DNA from 4 places in the Thioalkalivibrio sulfidiphilus HL-EbGr7 genome. Region 1 is predicted to be linked to each of the others. Evidence: predicted binding sites of a transcription regulator. Region 1 holds the regulator's gene; each other region holds the start of a gene.

Region 1 (4,209 bases):
TCCGCGGGCCCCGGCTCGACGCCGCCGCGGATCTCGCCGAACATGCGGTTGACCACGTCCAGCACCTGCAGCACGGCGTCCATGAGCGCGCCATCCACCTGGCGCTGGCCCTGGCGCAGCACGTTGAACACGTCTTCGGCCCGGTGGCACACCGCCACCAGGTGGGTGAGATTGAGGAATCCCGCGCCGCCCTTGATGGTGTGGAAGCTGCGAAACACCGCATTGAGCAGGTCACGGTCGGTGGGGTTGCGCTCCAGTTCCACCAGCTGCTCACTGAGCCCTTCCAGCAGTTCCCCGGCCTCCACCAGAAAGTCCTGCAGAATCTCGTCATCGCTATCCAGACTCATCCCCTACCCCTTCTCGTTATGCGCTTGGCAACGTGCTCAGAATCCCAGGCTGGACAGCAGATCGTCCACGTCGTCCTGGCCGCTGACCACATCGCTGGCACCGGCGGTGCCCGGCACCGCCGGACCCATACCCTTGTTCTGATCCTCGGCGCGCTTGTCCTGCATTTTTTTCTGATCCGGCGTGGAGAGCCGCTCGCCGGAGATGCGCACCAGGCCCACCAGGTTTTGCTCCACGTCCTGCACCAGGTTGATGACACGGCGGATCACCTGTCCGGTCAGATCCTGGAAGTCCTGGGCCATGAGCACGTCGGACAGATTGCGGCGGATGGCCTCGGCATCGTCGTGCACCCGGGCCAGGAACTCGCCCAGTTCCCCGCTCAGCTGCCTGAATTCCTCGGCGGAGAGCTCGCGTGCACGGAAACGCTGCCAGTGCCGGGCCAGATCGCCTGCCCGGCTGGAGAGTTGCTCCGACATGGGCAGGCTCGCTTCCACGGCATTGAGGGTGCGGTGTGCCGCATCCTCGGTCAGGCTGACCACGTAGTTGAGTCGTTCCTTGGCGTCCGGGATGTCGGTCTGGGTCAGCTCGGAGAGACGCGAGTCCAGACGGAATGCATTGAGGGCCTCATGCAGATCCCGGGTCAGCCTACCCAGCTCCTGGAACAGCAGGCTCTCGTGCATGCGGCCCAGTTCCTCGATCAGCCGGGCGGCAGATTCCTCGTCACCGGCCTCGATGTGGCTGACCAGCTGACGGGCCTTCTGCAGCTGCTGGGCCTTGATCTCGGCGGCCTTCTCCTCCAAGCCCGGCGTGTCCATGTCGCTCAGCCCCCCGCGTTGATGCGTTCGAAGATCTTCTCGATCTTCTCGCGCAGGGTTTCGGCGGTGAACGGCTTGATGATGTAGCCGTTGACCCCGGCCTGGGCGGCCTCGACGATCTGCTCGCGCTTGGCCTCGGCGGTCACCAGCAGCACCGGCATGGTCTTGAGTTTTTCGTCGGCGCGCACGGCCTTGAGCAGGTCGATGCCCGGCATGTTGGGCATGTTCCAGTCGGTGATCAGGAAGTCGAAGTTGCCGTTCTGCAGCATGGGCAGGGCCGTGCTACCGTCATCGGCCTCGCTGGTGTTGTTGAAGCCGAGATCCCGCAGCAGATTCTTGATGATGCGTCGCATCGTGGAGAAATCGTCCACGATCAGGATCTTCATATTCTTGTCCACACTGACCTCCGCCTGATTCAGATTGCATCCGGCTGACCCTGGGGGAACCGGGGGTTGAAGTGATTCAATCTCACGCCCCGCGTGGCATCACTGCCGCGCAGGTCAATAATTCATTTCTGCTCGCTCGAATGACCGGTCCAGTCGCTCATGCGCGCCCGCAGGCGCACCAGGGCCTGGCCGTGGAGCTGGCAGACCCGGGACTCGCTGACACCGAGCACCTCGCCGATCTCACGCAGGTTGAGTTCGTCGTCGTAATAGAGCGACATCACCAGCCGCTCACGCTCCGGCAGCGCGCCCACCTCCCGGGCCAGCGCCGCCCTGAAACCATCGGACTGCAGGGCCTCGAAGGGGCTCGGCTCGTCCCCGGGCAGCAGGTCCTCGCCCTCGGAGTCCGGCTCGAAGATGTCCTCGAAGCTCAGCACCTTGCAGGAGGCGGCATCGCTGACCATGTGCTGGTACTCGTCCAGGCTCACGCCCAGTTCCGCGGCCACCTCCGCCGGCTGCGCCTCGCGGCCCAGGCGGTTCTCCACCAGGCGCATGGCCTCGCTCACCCGGCGCGCGTTGCGATGTACCGAGCGCGGCGTCCAGTCGGAGCGTCGCACCTCGTCGAGCATGGCGCCGCGGATGCGGATCCCCGCATAGGTCTCGAAACTGGCCCCCTGGGTCGCGTCGTACTGCTGCGCTGCCTCGAGCAGACCCACCACACCGGCCTGGATCAGGTCGTCCACCTGCACGCTGGAAGGCAGCCGACCCAGCAGGTGGTAGGCAATGCGCTTGACCAGCGGCACATGCGCATCCACCAGGCGGTTGCGGTCCAGGAGTTCGCTCGAGTACATGGCGGCTAATCCGTTAATGACAGGGCCTCCCTGTCATTAGAGCCCGAACCCACCAGCCGCTCAACAAAGAACTCGATGCGCCCGCTTCCACCGGCGGGTATGGGCCATGTATCGGCCTTGCGGGCCAATTCCTTGAATGCGCGCGCCGCCGGGCTGGACGGATAGGCCTCGGTGACCGCCTTCTGGCGCTGCACGGCCTTGCGCAGGTATTCGTCGTGGGGGATGGCCCCGGCGTAGTCCAGGGTCACGTCCAGGAACCGGTCGCACACGGCCACCAGCTTGGCGAACAACTGCCTGCCCTCGTCGGGACCACGCACCATGTTGGCCACCACGCGCATGCGGCTGATGCCGTGATCCCGGCTCAGCACCTTGATCAGGGCGTAGGCATCGGTGATTGAGGCCGGCTCGTCGCAGACCACCACCAGCACCTCCTGCACGGCGCGGCAGAAGCTCAGCACGCTATCATGCAGGCCAGCGGCGGTATCCACGATGAGCACGTCCACCGGACGGCTCAGCTCACTGAAGGCGCGGATGATGCCGACGTGCTCGGCCGGATCCAGCCCGGCCATGCGCGCCACGCCCGAGGCGGCGGGCACGATGGTGATGCCGGCGGGCCCATCCACCAGGATCTCGTCCAGGCCCAGGTCTCCCTTGAGCACGTGGGAGAGGTTGGCCCGGGGCTGCAGGCCCAGCAGCACGTCCACGTTGGCGAGCCCCAGGTCCGCGTCCATGAGCATCACCGAGCGCCCACCCTGGGCAAGCGCCACGGACAGGTTTACGGAGACATTGGTCTTGCCCACGCCGCCCTTGCCGCTGGCCACCGCGATCACCTGCACGGGACGCGGCGCGTTCATGCGGCGCAGACCATCGGCCTGATCGTTGACCTGATCACTGTATCTGGGCATGGGCGTGTCGATTCACTTTCCGGGGCGCCATGGACGGGCGGAGCCCGCGGGCGCGTTGCTGTCGGTCCGAGGCCAGGGACACCGCGCGACTCACCAGGCGCTGCACCCGTGCCGGTTGCAGGTCCTCCGGTACCCGCTGCCCTTCGCTCACATAGAGCAGGGGTAGATCGCCGTGACTCAGGGCGGAGAGTACCGGTCCGAGACTGGCGGCCTCGTCCACCTTGGTGAGCACGGCGCCGGTGAGCGGCAAATGACCGAAGGCGCGGAAGGTTTCTTCCAGTACCGCCTGCTGGGCATTGGCGGCCACCACCAGTAGCGTGCGCAGACGCGGAATGGCCGCCAGCCCGGCCATCTCCTCCGCCAGGCGCAGGTCCCGCTGGCTCATGCCGGCGGTATCCACGAAGATCCGTTGCTTGTCGCCAAGCCCCAATAGGATATCGCCCAACTGGCGCCCTGTCTGCGCCAGATGGACCGGCACGCCGAGGATCTGACCGAAGGTCTGCAATTGACGATAAGCGCCGATGCGATAGGCATCGGTGGTCACCAGCGCGATGGAACCGCGCCCGTGACGCTGCACATGACGGGCCGCGAGCTTGGCCACGGTGGTGGTCTTGCCCACGCCGCTCGGTCCCACCAGGGCGATGACACCCTCCCCGTCAAGCAAAGCCTCACCGGCCACCGGGATGCGCGTGGCCAGGCCGTAGAGCCCCTCGCGCCAGGCCTGTTCCGGACTCTGAATCTGGCGCACGCCCTCGGCGATCTCCTGGGACAGGGCCTCGTCGAGACCCAGGGCGCCGAGACGCTTGATCAGCTGGGCGCGGTGTGGGTCACGACGCTTCAGGTCATTCCAGGCAAAGCTGGCCAGCTGGTCCTGGAGCATGCCCCGCAGGGTCTCGATCTCCTGCTGCAT
Region 2 (4,209 bases), 970 kb from region 1:
CGCCCAGGCGATCGATCTCGAGGATGAGCGCCTGCAGACCCAGGTCCGGCACGCCGGCACTGCTGTTGTCCAGATAGCGGGGGCGCGCGGCGTCTTCCTCTGCGGAACCGAAACGTCCCTGCAGCCAGCGGATCATGGGCGGCGCGACGGGGATCATCAGGGCCACACCCAGCAGGTTGAAGCCGGTGTGGAACAGGGCCAGCAGCATGGCCGGCGCCGGCGCCTCGCCGGTGCTGCCCCACACCCAGGCGATGAAGGCCAGGAACCAGGGCAGGATGAGCAGTGCGACGAGGGCGGTCAGGCCGTTGAAGATCACGTGGGCGGCGGCCACGCGCTTGGCATTGGCGGTGGCGCCGATCACCACCAGCATGGCCTTGACCGTGGTGCCCAGGTTCGCGCCGATCACCGCGGCGGCGGAGGCCTCAAGGGGCACGGCGCCGCTCATGGCGGCGGTGAGCGCCATGGCCATGGAAGCGGAGGAACTCTGCATCAGCACCGTGAGCAGGGCGCCGATACCCACCATGATGATGAGACCGAGGAAACCCGGGCGGGCCAGTGCACCCAGGTCCACGGCGGCACTCAGGCCCATGAAGGCGTTCTTGAGCACGTCGATGCCCAGGAACAGCAGACCGAAGCCGGCCAGTGCCATGCCCAGGTGTTTGATGCGCGTGCTGCGGGCGAACAGGTAGATCAGCGCACCGATGCCGATGGCGGGCAGGGAGAAGGCATCGATGCGGATGTTGAAGCCGAGCAGGGCCACCAGCCAGCCCGTCATGGTAGTGCCCACGTTGGAGCCGAAGATGACCCACACCGCCTGGCCCAGGGTGAGCAGGCCGGCGTTGGCGAAACCGATGGTGGCCACGGTCACGGCGCTGGAGGACTGCACCAGGGCGGTGACCCCCATGCCCGAGGCCAGCGCCCGGGTGCGGGTGCGGGTCCAGGTGCCGAGGATGTGCTGCAGGGCCTTGCCGCCGGCCAGCTTCAGGCCGTCGGTCATGAGCGTCATGCCGAGCAGAAACAGGCCCAGGCCGCCGAGGAATCCGGCGACCAGGGTGTAGACGGCGATGTCGGGGGGCTCGGTCATGGGCACGAAGATGGCGCGCGTGAGACATCACGCAGTCATCTTCAGTGTAACGCGCTGGGAAGTGCGAAGTGTGAATTGGGAAGTGGGAATGAAGTCGGAAGTGGGAATTTGAAGGTTGGAAGTTCTGTAGGATGGGCTAAGCATCGCGTGCCCATGCCGGCAACGTCTGATGGGTGCGCTGCGCTTCACCCATCCTACGGTTTCTTAATCAGAAGTTCCTAAAGGCCTTTACTTCGCACTTCCCAGTCCACCCTTCCCACTTCAGTTGAGTTTGAACCGCCCCACGATCTCACGCAGCTGGCCGGCCACCTCGTTGAGTTCGCCGGTGGATTCCTGGGCCTGGTGCATGGACTGCACGCCGCGCTCGGCGGCGTCGTTGATCTCGATGATGTTGCGGTTGATGTCCTCGGCCACGGCGGTCTGTTGTTCGGCGGCAGTGGCGATCTGGATGTTCATCTGCTCGATGGACTTGATGGCACCGGCGATCTCGCCCAGGGCCATGGCGGATTCCTCCACCTTTTCCTCGCTCTCGGCGGCCTTTGCGTTGGCCTCGCCCATCACGTCCACGGCGGCCTGCACCTGGTCATTGAGTCGGCTGAGCATGTTCTGAATCTCACGGGCGGAGTCCTGGGTCCGCCGGGCCAGGTTGCGCACCTCGTCGGCCACCACGGCAAAGCCGCGGCCCTGTTCGCCGGCGCGGGCCGCCTCGATGGCAGCGTTCAGTGCCAGCAGGTTGGTCTGTTCGCTGATGCCCTGGATCACGTCCAGCACCGAGCGGATGCGGTCGTTTTCCGCGCGCACCTTGTCGATCACGCCCACGGCCCGCTGGATGCCGGCGTTGAGGTTGCCGATGGCCCCCAGGGCCTCGGTGGCGGTCAGCGCGCCGTTCTGTGCCTCGCCGGCGGCGGTGGAGGCCGCCTCGGCGGCGCCCTGGGTGTTGGCGGCCACCTCGCGCACCGTGGCGGCCATCTGGTTCATGGCGGTGGCCACCAGGGTGGTGGCGTCACGCTGATGACCCTGGTCGCGGCCGGTCTCGCCGATGATGCTCACCAGCCGATTGGCGGAGCCGGCCAGCTGCTCGCTGTTGGCGCTGATCAGGCGGATCATGCCACGCAGGTTCCCGGCCATGCGGTTGAAGCTGTCGATCAGCTCGCCGATCAGGTCGTGGCTCTGCATGGTGCAGTTCAGGGAGATGTCGTTCTCGCTGATGGCATGGGTCACCTCGGCGATGCGCCGCAGGCGCGCCAGCAGGATCACCCGCACCAGCAGGTAGTTGACCCCGCCCATGACCAGGCCGGCCGCGATGGAGGCGGCGAAGAACAGGCCGTACATGCCAGGCTTCCATTCCACGAACAGGTCGGCGAAGAACGGGAACAGCAGCCCCAGGACCAGGCCGAAGCCGAGAAAGGCCAGGAGCAGGTTGCGCAGGATGCTGGGTTTGCGAAACATGGGCAGACGCCCCTCCGAAAGGTGCTGATTATTGGTGTTTTGCGTTCTTTACTTTGGTTATCGGCTTCTGTGGCCGATTCTTAAGGTGGGGATGATTCAAAATTCAAGATTCAAAAGTCAAAGATGACGGGTTTCCCTTTGAATTTTGAATCTTGAATTTTGAATTGCCCTAAATCTCCACGCTGTCCCCGAGTCCGGGGATGTTGGCCTCGATACCGTGCTGCCGCTTCAGGGCCTCGGCCAGGGCCTGTTGTGCCTCGGGCTCACCGTGCACCAGGTGGAAGGCGGGCCGGTCCCGGAAGGCGGCGGCCCAGTCCAGCAGTTGCGACTGGCCGGCATGGGCGGAGAAGCCGCCCAGGGTGTGGATCCTGGCCTTCACCGCCACCTCGGAGCCCAGCAGCTTCACCTTCTCCACGCCGTCCACCAGCCGCCGGCCCAGGGTGCCGGCGGCCTGGAAGCCGACGAAGATCACGTGGGCGTCCTGGCGCCAGAGGTTGTACTTCAGGTGGTGGCGGATGCGTCCGCCGTTGCACATGCCGGAGCCGGCGATGATGATGGCGCCGCCCTGGATTCGGTTGATGGCCATGGAGTCCTCCACGCTGCGGGAGAACTGCAGCGGCGGCAGGGCCTCGGCCAGTTCGCCGTTGCCGTTCTGCTCCAGTCTCTCGAGGTCCTTGGGGTCCAGGGCCTTGCGCCGGCGGGCGTAGAGTTCGGTGACCTCGATGGCCATGGGGCTGTCCAGGAACACCCTCTGGTGCTTCAGGCGCCCGGCCTGGTAGAGCATGCTCAGGTGGTAGAGCACCTCCTGGGTGCGTCCCACCGCGAAGGCGGGGATGAGCACGTTGCCGCCGTCCGCATGGGCCTGCTCCAGGATCCCGGCCAGTTCCTCGATGGTGTCTTCCATGGGCCGGTGGTTGCGGTTGCCGTAGGTGCTTTCCATGAGCACCCGGTCGGCGTGTTCCAGCCGCGTGGGGCTGTGCATGAGCACCGAGTCCGGGTTGCCCAGGTCGCCGGAGAACACCAGGCGCCGTTCGCGCCCGCCGGAGGGCACGGTCAGCTCCACGATCGCGGAACCCAGGATGTGGCCGGCGTCGTGGTACATGAGCCCGACGCTGCCCTTGATCTGCTCCAGGCGCCTGTAGGGGATCGGCTCGCAGAGGTTCAGGGCCCGTTCCACGTCCTCGTCTTCGTAGATGGGATCCAGCAGGCGCTTGTCGGCGCGCCGGCGCCACTTGTTCTCCCACTCGACGTCCTTGCCCATGACCACGGCGGCGTCCCGCCACATGATCTTGAGCAGGTCCAGGGTGCCGGGGGTGCAGTAGATGGGACCCCGGTAGCCGTCGCGCACCAGCTTGGGCACGAGGCCCGAGTGGTCCAGGTGGCCGTGGGAGAGGATGACCGCGTCGACCCGGCGGGCCAGCTTCACCAGGGAGGCCTGGTTGGCCCGGTCCGCCTGGGCGCCGCCCTGGTGCAGTCCGCACTCCAGCAGCAGGGTGGATTTGTCGGTCTCGATGAGATAGCGCGAACCGGTGACTTCGCCGACGGCGCCGAGAAAGGTGAGTTTTGCCATGGGTGCAGTCTAGCGTTTTTTGTTGTTGATGGCTTCGAGGTGGGGCGTGGGGTGCAAGATCTGAAAGAACGTTTGTTCTCACGGAGACACGGAGCCACAGGGATAT
Region 3 (4,209 bases), 1.2 Mb from region 1:
CCGCTCGACGACGCCTGGCACCCGGGGACTGGCTGTTCATCCCCGCCGGCACCGCGCACCGTGTCAGCTGGACCACCCCGGAGGAGAACAGTCTCTGGCTCGCCCTGCACTGGGACGCCGGGACTGACGCCCGGGCGCCGGGTAACTGCTTGCAGACCCAGGCCCCCTGACCTACTCTCCACGCTCATGCACCGTCTGGGGGAACCCATGCACTGGACACGTGTTCTCGGCATCGCCCTGCTGGTCGGTGGAGGCCTCCTGCTCTGGATGGGCTTTGGCGCCACCGAGACCTTCACCGAACAGGCCCACGAGGCCATCACCGGCCGCTACTCCGACACCACCACCGGCTACCTGGTGGCCGGCGGCGTGGCCGTGGCTGCGGGGCTCGCGCTGGTGCTGTTCGGCGCGCGGCGCTGAGTCCGTGCGCGGCCGCGATCAGCGGGACTCGCCGTCACACTTCTCCTGGCACCTACTCCCAAGGCTGCCTGCTGCGCTTCAGACCATGTTTCTCATCTGAGCCGCGCCTCAGGACATCCCGGCGATACAACAGAAACACGACAAAGAAGCCGATCACAGCACCCGCAACGATCAGACTCGTCCAGGCCGCAACCCCCAGCGCGTCGCTCCACAGGAATGCGGACACAGCGATGCCAAAGAGTGCAAGCTGGGCCGCTATGTATTTCAGAGAACACATCAGTTGACAGGCTCGTCGGGATGACTGGGCTTTTCCTGGCGCCCGGGCAATAGAACTTCCTTTGACTCTGTTTTTTCCCGCGCCCCAGCGTCTCCGCGAGAGAACGGATGTTGCTCTAACGCATGAAGGCGAAGCCCTCTTCCTGCTGCAGGCGCACGATCTCCGCATCGGCCATGGGGACCACGGTGGCGAAACCGTGGAAATCCTCGGGTGCGTAGCCGCGGCGGCGGGCACCGGCGGCACAGATACGAAACTCCACCACGTCGCCCACCGACAGGCTCTGGGCGCGGGCCATGAGCTCCGCGTGCTCGGCGTAGTTCTGGCGCGCGAAGGCATGCAGGGCCTCGCCGTGGACCACCACGACAACCCGGGTGTCGAAAGGATTGGCGCCGTTCATGCGGCTCAAATAGCTGGCCCGGTCGATCACGCTGCGCAGCTTGTCCGGTGTGGGCGAGTCGGCGTCATAGACCACCTTCTGGCCGTCATAGGACTGATGCACCTCGGTGGCGACGCCCCAGGGTGCCGGCAGTGCCTGCGCCAGGCAGGTGGCCGGAATCAGCATCACGCCCGCCATGAGCGCGAGCCGGAAATTCATGGACATGGTTTCGTCTTCCTCGACTGCCTCGCGGTCAGTCACGTGCAAATCAAAAAGATGCAGGGCAGTTACAGGATATTCCCAGGCAGGGGCAACCCGGCCCGCGCACCGCTATACTGGTGAGCAACGATCTCCAGCCCTCCACCAACTCCAGGGAATAACAACTATGGGTATCGAAGTCGGCGGCCTGCTGGGCCTGATCCTCCTGATCCTGAACATCTGGGCCATCGTCAGCACCCTGTCGAGCCGCGCGGGCGTGGGCAGCAAGGTGCTGTGGATCGTGCTCATCCTGATCCTGCCGCTGATCGGCTTCATTCTCTGGCTGCTGCTGGGACCCAAGTCCGGGCGCTGACCCCCATTTCCACGCCTCCCGAGCCCAACATTCATCGGGTAATCCGGGCTTAATCGGCCCATTTTGATCGGCTTTCCCGATTCAATCGGGTTTGCGGATACGTTCGATCAAAAACCACCCTATTCCATTGAATTTTAGCGATTCAGGAGACCCATTTCGGCCTCAAACATTGGCGCTGGCTGCCGCTAGACTGTGTTGAACGGAGCATGCGGACAAGACTCCGGGGTTTACAGGAAGAGAACTCAACACATTCGGACATCGACAGGGAGTTCCACCCATGGCCAGTTCCAACCGCGTGCTTCAACTGCTTTCCACCACCCGGGCACGTCTCACCCTGCTCGGTTTCTCCACCTGCATCCTGGTACTGATCGTGGGCCTGCTGGGCATCCGCGGGCTCGGCCAGGCCGAACAGGGCATGCAGGACACCTACGATTACCGCCTGGTGCCGCTCACGGAACTGGCGGACATGATGTTCATGGCCATGAACAGCCGCATCCAGCTCATGAACGCCATCCGCGACGGCTCCCCCGAGGGCATCGACCGGCGCGTGGGCCGGGTGGAGGACATGGCCCGGGACATGGAGGCCAGCTTCCAGGCCATCCGGCCCACCCTGGCCTCCGGCGGCACCGACCCGGAACGCCTCGCCCAGTTCGAGACCCACCTGCAGCAATACACCCGGGACGGCCTGCTGGACACCGTGGCGGAACTGCGCGCGCGCCGGGTCACCGAGGCCAACCAGCGCATGGGCAACGAACTCTACAAGGCCTTCGGCCTGCTGCGCGACGACATCCGCTACGTGACCCGTAACCAGCGGGAGCTGGCCGAGACGGACTTCCAGCGCATGGTGGAGAACAGCGCCTGGGTGCGCAACGCCACCCTGGTGGCGCTGATCCTCGCCATCCTGCTGTCCCTGGGGCTCACCCTGGTGATCACCCGGCGCATCACCGCATCGGTCGCAGACCTGCGTCAGGCCAGTCACCGGCTCGCCGAGGGCGATCTCTCCGCCCGGGCCGATGACCGGGGCCACGACGAGTTCGGCGCGGCGGCGAAAGACTTCAACGCCATGGTCGACGGGGTGCGCGAGATCGTCTCCCGGGTGATCACGGCCACCGACGCCCTGCTGCAGAACGCCCAGCGGGTGGGCAGCATCTGCCAGCAGACCCGCCAGGCAGTCTCACAGCAGGAAGCCGAGACCGCCCAGGTGGCCACCGCCATGAACGAGATGACCGCCACGGTCCAGGACGTGGCCCGCAGTGCCGCCCAGGCCGCCGAGGCCACCCGCCAGGCCAGCGGCCACGCGGACAACGGCCGCAAGGTGGTCAATGGCACCGTCACCACCATCGGCAGCCTGGCCGACGAGGTGCGCCGGGTGAGCCAGGCCATCGACCAGCTGGGCGCCGACAGCCAGCAGATCGGCAGCGTGCTGGACGTGATCCGGGGCATCGCCGAGCAGACCAACCTGCTGGCCCTGAACGCCGCCATCGAGGCGGCCCGGGCCGGCGAACAGGGTCGGGGCTTCGCAGTGGTGGCCGACGAGGTGCGCACCCTGGCCTCCCGTACCCAGGATTCCACCCGCGAGATCCAGGAGATGATCGAGCGTCTGCAGCAGGGGGCGCGCAACGCCGCCCAGGCCATGGAGGGGGGACTCAAGCGCACCGACGAGAGCGTCGGTCAGGCCAGCAGCGCCGGCCAGGCCCTGGAGGCGATCACGGGCTCCGTGTCCACCATCGCGGACATGAACACCCAGATCGCCAGCGCCTCCGAGCAGCAGGGCGCCACCGCCGAGGAGATCAACCGCAACATCACCGAGATCAGCAAGCTGGCCAACCTCACCACCCGGGGCGCCGAGGACATGTTCGACGCCAGCGCGGAACTGGATCGCCTGGCGGCGGAACTGCGCGACGCCGCCGCCCGGTTCAGCCTGGACGGGGCGCCCGCTCAGCTGTCCTCAAAGCCCCGGCAGCCCATCGCCACCTCCCGCCTGGCCTCGGCCTGAGGCCCATCAAAAAGCCCAGGCCCCGATGTCCGGGGCCTGGGCTTTTGATCGTTGCGAGACGGGCGAACTCAATGTTTCATCACAATCCGGCGCCATCCCGCGCCCGGGCGGCACGCCAGCGCTGGAACTGGGGTTGTTCCAGGTAGCCCTGTTCGAGCACATAGTCCAGCCGGGCCTGCACGTTGGCGGTGATGCGCGGATTGACCTCGTCCACCGGCCGGCCGTGGGCATCCACCAGCAGGTCGGTGTCGGTGCGCAGCACCTCGTCGCCCTGCACGTCGAAGAACACCAGCGCCGGCGCGTGGGTGAGCCCCAGCCGCGCTGCCCAGTCCCTGGGACTCAGGGTCTCGCCGTCGGGCGTGATCACCCGGGCGTCCGCGTCGCTCATGTCCAGCTGCACCGCCTCGAACTGGCCGATGCCTTCGCGCACCGAGGGCACCGTCAATACGGTGCGGTGCAGACGCTCGCAGGTGTCGCAGTCGGGGCGCTCGAACACCACCAGCAGCGGACGCTGCGCGTCGCCGCCGCGCCGGTCCAGGTTCACCGGGGCGGTGCCGAACAGGGCCTGGTCG
Region 4 (4,209 bases), 670 kb from region 1:
GGAATTAAAGACGTTGAGCCCCTTGTTCTCCATGGCGCCCATGTTGAAGTCATCCACCGCCACGATCATGTAGACGTCCAGGTCGTATTCCCGGCCGAACACCTGCTCGTCCCAGCGCATGGACTTGATCAGCGAACCCATGGCGTGGTCACACTTGTCCAGGTTGTGGCGCTGCACGTAGATGCGCAGGTCCACCTCGCGCCCGGAGGCTGTGGTGAAACGGTCCTCCTGGCAGGCGAGATCGCCGGCCACCAGGGCGAACAGATAACTGGGCTTGGGGTAGGGGTCGTGCCAGACGGCATAGTGCAGGCCATCGGACAGGTCGCCGGAGTCAATGAGATTGCCGTTGGACAGCAGCACCGGGAAGGCGGCCCTGTCCGCCTCCAGGCGCACCGTGTACTCGGCCATCACATCGGGACGGTCCGGGAACCAGGTGATGCGCCGAAAACCCTCCGCCTCGCACTGGGTACAGAAGTTGCCGCCGGAGACGTACAGGCCTTCCAGGGCGGTGTTCTGATCCGGGTGGATGAGGGTCTGAATCTCCAACTCGCAGCGGTCGGGCAGGCCCTGGATCCACAGCTGCTCACCCTCGATGCGCCAGGCCCGGGCGTCCAGGGGGCGGCCGTCCACGGCCAGGGACAGCAATTTCACGTCCTGACCGTTGAGCATCAGGGGCTGCCCGGCACTCCCGCCGGCCCGCTCCAGGGACAGACGCGAACGCACCCGGGTCTGGGCCGGATCCAGATGAAAATCCAGGGCCACCGCGCTCACCCGCCAGACAGGGGCGGCATAGTCCTTGAGGTGAATGGTGCGGGGGGCAGCGTCTTTCATGGAGGGTGATCCTGACGGGGGCGCGGGCATAGACACACGCACCGGGTTGGCGGCCCCCGATCATAGCGCCCGGAGCATGGGCTGGCCAATACGGCCCTCAATCACAAGGAGGACCGTCTATCGGCGTTTACGCACCGCGGACAGGACATCCCTGACAAACGGTAGAAAACACGCCTCTAACCGTGCATGGATCACATTTCCAAGCCAATCCCATTCAACTAGTCTTGTTACCAAGGCCGCAGAGGTCTTGTAGATAAGCCGCATGAAAAGGGTGATTGACTGACAATTCCCTGAACGCACCACAAAAAATAATAATTACCCGTACAACCGATTGGAGAACACCCATGAAACTGATGTCCCGACTGAGCCTGATGCTCCTGTGCCTGCTGCCCTTCGCCGCCCTGGCCAACTACGCCTCCCCCGAGACGGTGCCCGGCACCACCTACGTCAGCCCCGCTGACGCCAAGGCCCTGTTCGACCGCGGCGTGATCTTCGTGGACGTGCGCACCAGCTCCGACTTCGAGGCAGGCCGTATCCCCGGCGCCGAGAACCTGACCGTGGAACGCGACCAGTCCAAGAGCAAGATCACCGAGCAGTCCCTGCTGGAACTCATCGGTGCCAAGGACACCGAGGTGGTGTTCTACTGCAACAGCACCAGCTGCTGGCGCACCGCTGCCGCCTCCGAGCGTGCCGTGGAATGGGGTTTCACCAATGTCCACTACTACCGCCTGGGCTTCCCCTCCTGGCGTGACGCCGGCTACCCGGTGGAGTAAGACCTGCGAGGGTCTTGTCGGGTCGCCCGCCGGGTGATCCGGTCTTACCCGGGGCGCGCACGGCCGAAGCAATACACGGTCCCTGCGCGCCCTTTTTTATGCCTGTTATGATTTTTCATGGCCCAGGCCCTGGAACGCTCAAGTTTTCAGGCCACCAGCCGACTCTTTAGCCAGGATAACGATAAAAAAACCAGGCCGGCCGCCACGGACCGAGCTGCCCGACCGGATTTCTCAGAGGAGTAGATCATGTCTCTCAAGATGCGACTGACGTTGCTGGCCCTGGGTGCCCTGCTGTTTGCCTCCATCGCCCTGATCAGCACCGCCCGCATGGCCCAGAACGAGGCGGAGCAGCGTTTCGAATCACTGGTGATGAGCAGCAAATCCCAGCTCTGGGAGAAGATCATCCGTACCGAGATGGAACGCATGCGCACCGGCATGCAGGGCCTGACCCGGGACCGCAACACCCTGGCGGCCATGGCCTCCGGCGACCGCGCCGCCCTGGCCGACAACGCCCGGCCCACCTTCAACCGCCTGAGCGCCTCCGAGACCATCTCCCGCCTGCAGCTCACCGACACCCGGGGCCAGATCCTGTTCTCCGCCCCCGGCGAGTTCAGTGGCGAGACCCGCAAATCCCTGGTTGCACAGGCCCTCGAAGAACGCGCCGTGGTACAGGGGGTCCAGCGGGACGAGGACGGCACCCTGGTCTCGGTGCTGGCCTTCCCCATGTACCAGCGCGGCCAGCTGGCGGGCGCCGGTGTATTCATGCGCACCCTGGACACGGCCCTGGCCGACCTGTCTGCCGCCGATGAATCCCACAACTACGTGGTCAGCCCCCGTCAGGGCACGGAATACTCCACCGACGAGGACGAACAGTTCTATGGGAGCCTGGGCCTTGAGCTGCCGGCCCTGGGCAGCGAACTGGTCACCCGGGCCCACCACGACGGATTCGGCTACTCGGTGTTGGTGCGCCCCATCAACGCCCCGGACGGCCAGCCCCTGGCCCACCTGGTGAGTGTCAACGACTTCACCGAAAGCTTCTCTCAGCAATCGCGCATCAATCTCATGGCCATCGTCATCACCGTGGTGGTGATCCTGGTCCTGGGTCTGCTCATCTACTGGTACACCCACCGGGCCTTCGCCCCCCTGCTGGCCGCCGTGGACACCCTGGACGCCATCGCACAGGGCGATCTGACCCACGACCTGCCCGAAGTGAACCGGCGCGATGAGACCGGGCGCCTGATGACCGCCATGCGCACCATGCTCCTGCGCCTGCGGGACATGATCAACGAGGTCAATGCGGCCACCGGCCAGGTGGCGGCGGCGGCGGAACAGATGTCCGCCACCACCCAGGAGACCAGTGCCGGCATCCAGCGCCAGCGCAGTGAAATCGAACTGCTGGCCACCGCCATGACCGAGATGAGCCAGACCACCCAGGATGTGGCCCGCAACGCCAACGAGGCCGCCGACTCAGCCAACTCAGCCAAGGACGAATCATCCAGCGGCGAGAAGGTCGTGCGCCAGACCATCGGTGCCATCGAGGACCTGGCCAGTTCCGTGGAGGAGACCGCCCAGGTCATTCACCGCCTGGAGAGCGACACCGACAACATCCGCGTGGTGCTGGACGTGATCCGCGGCATCGCCGAACAGACCAACCTGCTGGCCCTCAATGCCGCCATCGAGGCGGCCCGGGCCGGCGAACAGGGCCGCGGCTTCGCCGTAGTGGCCGACGAGGTGCGCACCCTGGCCACCCGCACCCAGGATTCCACCCAGGAGATCCAGCGCATCATCGAACAGCTCCAGGGGGGTGCCGGGGAGGCGGTCAAGGCCATGGAAGGTGGACGCAGCAAGGCCCAGAAGACGGTGGAAGAGGCCGCCCTGGCCGGAGAATCACTCACGCGGATCCGTGCCGCCGTGGACACCATCACCGACATGAACCACCAGATCGCCAGCGCCGCAGAGGAACAAAGCGCCGTGGCCGACAACATGAACCAGAGCGTGGTTACCATCAACCACGTGGCCGAGGAGACCAGCGCAGGCGCCCTGCAGACCGCCAACGCCTCCGAAGAACTGGCCCAGCTGGCCCTCAGGTTGCAGCAGCTCGCCGGACATTTCCGCACCTGATGTCCTGTTGAAAAATACCTGCTGGGGACCATACTCCGGGTAGACACACCGAATCCGGGGAGGTCCCCATGTTCGTCAAAGACCGCAATAACGGCCATCTGGTAGAAGTGATCGACAGCGCGTCCCTGATGGACCCCGCCCAGGCCCGCTTCAAGGGCCGCTACAACTGGGGCGAAGAACTCCCGGAACCCGAGGCCTTCGCCAAGGCCGACATGATCTTCCCCTCCGGCGAATCTCTGCCCCGCTGCTGGCTGGACGTCCACTACCGCGACAACGAACTGCGCCGCTGACACAACCCCGCGAGTCGTGTGCTTGAAACCACGGCCTGCGGCGGCGAAGATGGCTGTGCGACTTCTGCCGTGCAGGCACAGAGGAAAAGCAATCGGACAGGATGAACAGGGGTTTTTCGGATGTACAGGATTCAATCCTTGAAAGAACGGAATCTTTTCTTCTCATCCTGTTAATCCAAAAAAATCCTGTTCAT

What was found. The regulator FliA, encoded in region 1, starts transcription of late flagellar genes. The targets are predictions, from matches to a motif close to GCTAAAGTTNNNNNNNNNNCNGCCGATA.
Region 2: a site for FliA is predicted at 2,592-2,619, ahead of TGR7_RS02200 (methyl-accepting chemotaxis protein). Genes of this name have one in related genera too.
Region 3: a site for FliA is predicted at 1,802-1,829, ahead of TGR7_RS12525 (methyl-accepting chemotaxis protein). Genes of this name have one in related genera too.
Region 4: a site for FliA is predicted at 1,741-1,768, ahead of TGR7_RS03520 (methyl-accepting chemotaxis protein). Genes of this name have one in related genera too.

The regions. Positions count from the first base shown of each region.
Region 1 covers NC_011901.1:1,436,148-1,440,356, reverse strand. The annotation lists gene TGR7_RS06720 (chemotaxis protein CheA) at 1-347, opposite strand, end outside; gene TGR7_RS06715 (protein phosphatase CheZ) at 384-1,145, opposite strand; gene cheY (chemotaxis response regulator CheY) at 1,166-1,546, opposite strand; gene TGR7_RS06705 (RNA polymerase sigma factor FliA) at 1,669-2,394, opposite strand; gene TGR7_RS06700 (MinD/ParA family protein) at 2,400-3,299, opposite strand; gene flhF (flagellar biosynthesis GTPase FlhF) at 3,283-4,209, opposite strand, start outside.
Region 2 covers NC_011901.1:469,474-473,682, forward strand. The annotation lists gene TGR7_RS02195 (Na/Pi cotransporter family protein) at 1-1,084, opposite strand, end outside; gene TGR7_RS02200 (methyl-accepting chemotaxis protein) at 1,346-2,533, opposite strand; gene TGR7_RS02205 (MBL fold metallo-hydrolase RNA specificity domain-containing protein) at 2,703-4,103, opposite strand.
Region 3 covers NC_011901.1:2,639,255-2,643,463, forward strand. The annotation lists gene TGR7_RS12500 (cupin domain-containing protein) at 1-170, shown strand, start outside; gene TGR7_RS12505 (DUF3185 family protein) at 208-417, shown strand; gene TGR7_RS12515 (DsrE family protein) at 810-1,295, opposite strand; gene TGR7_RS12520 (PLDc N-terminal domain-containing protein) at 1,456-1,641, shown strand; gene TGR7_RS12525 (methyl-accepting chemotaxis protein) at 1,919-3,637, shown strand; gene TGR7_RS12530 (thioredoxin family protein) at 3,717-4,209, opposite strand, start outside.
Region 4 covers NC_011901.1:768,760-772,968, reverse strand. The annotation lists gene pepN (aminopeptidase N) at 1-831, opposite strand, end outside; gene TGR7_RS03525 (rhodanese-like domain-containing protein) at 1,176-1,604, shown strand; gene TGR7_RS03520 (methyl-accepting chemotaxis protein) at 1,851-3,725, shown strand; gene TGR7_RS03515 (hypothetical protein) at 3,794-4,015, shown strand.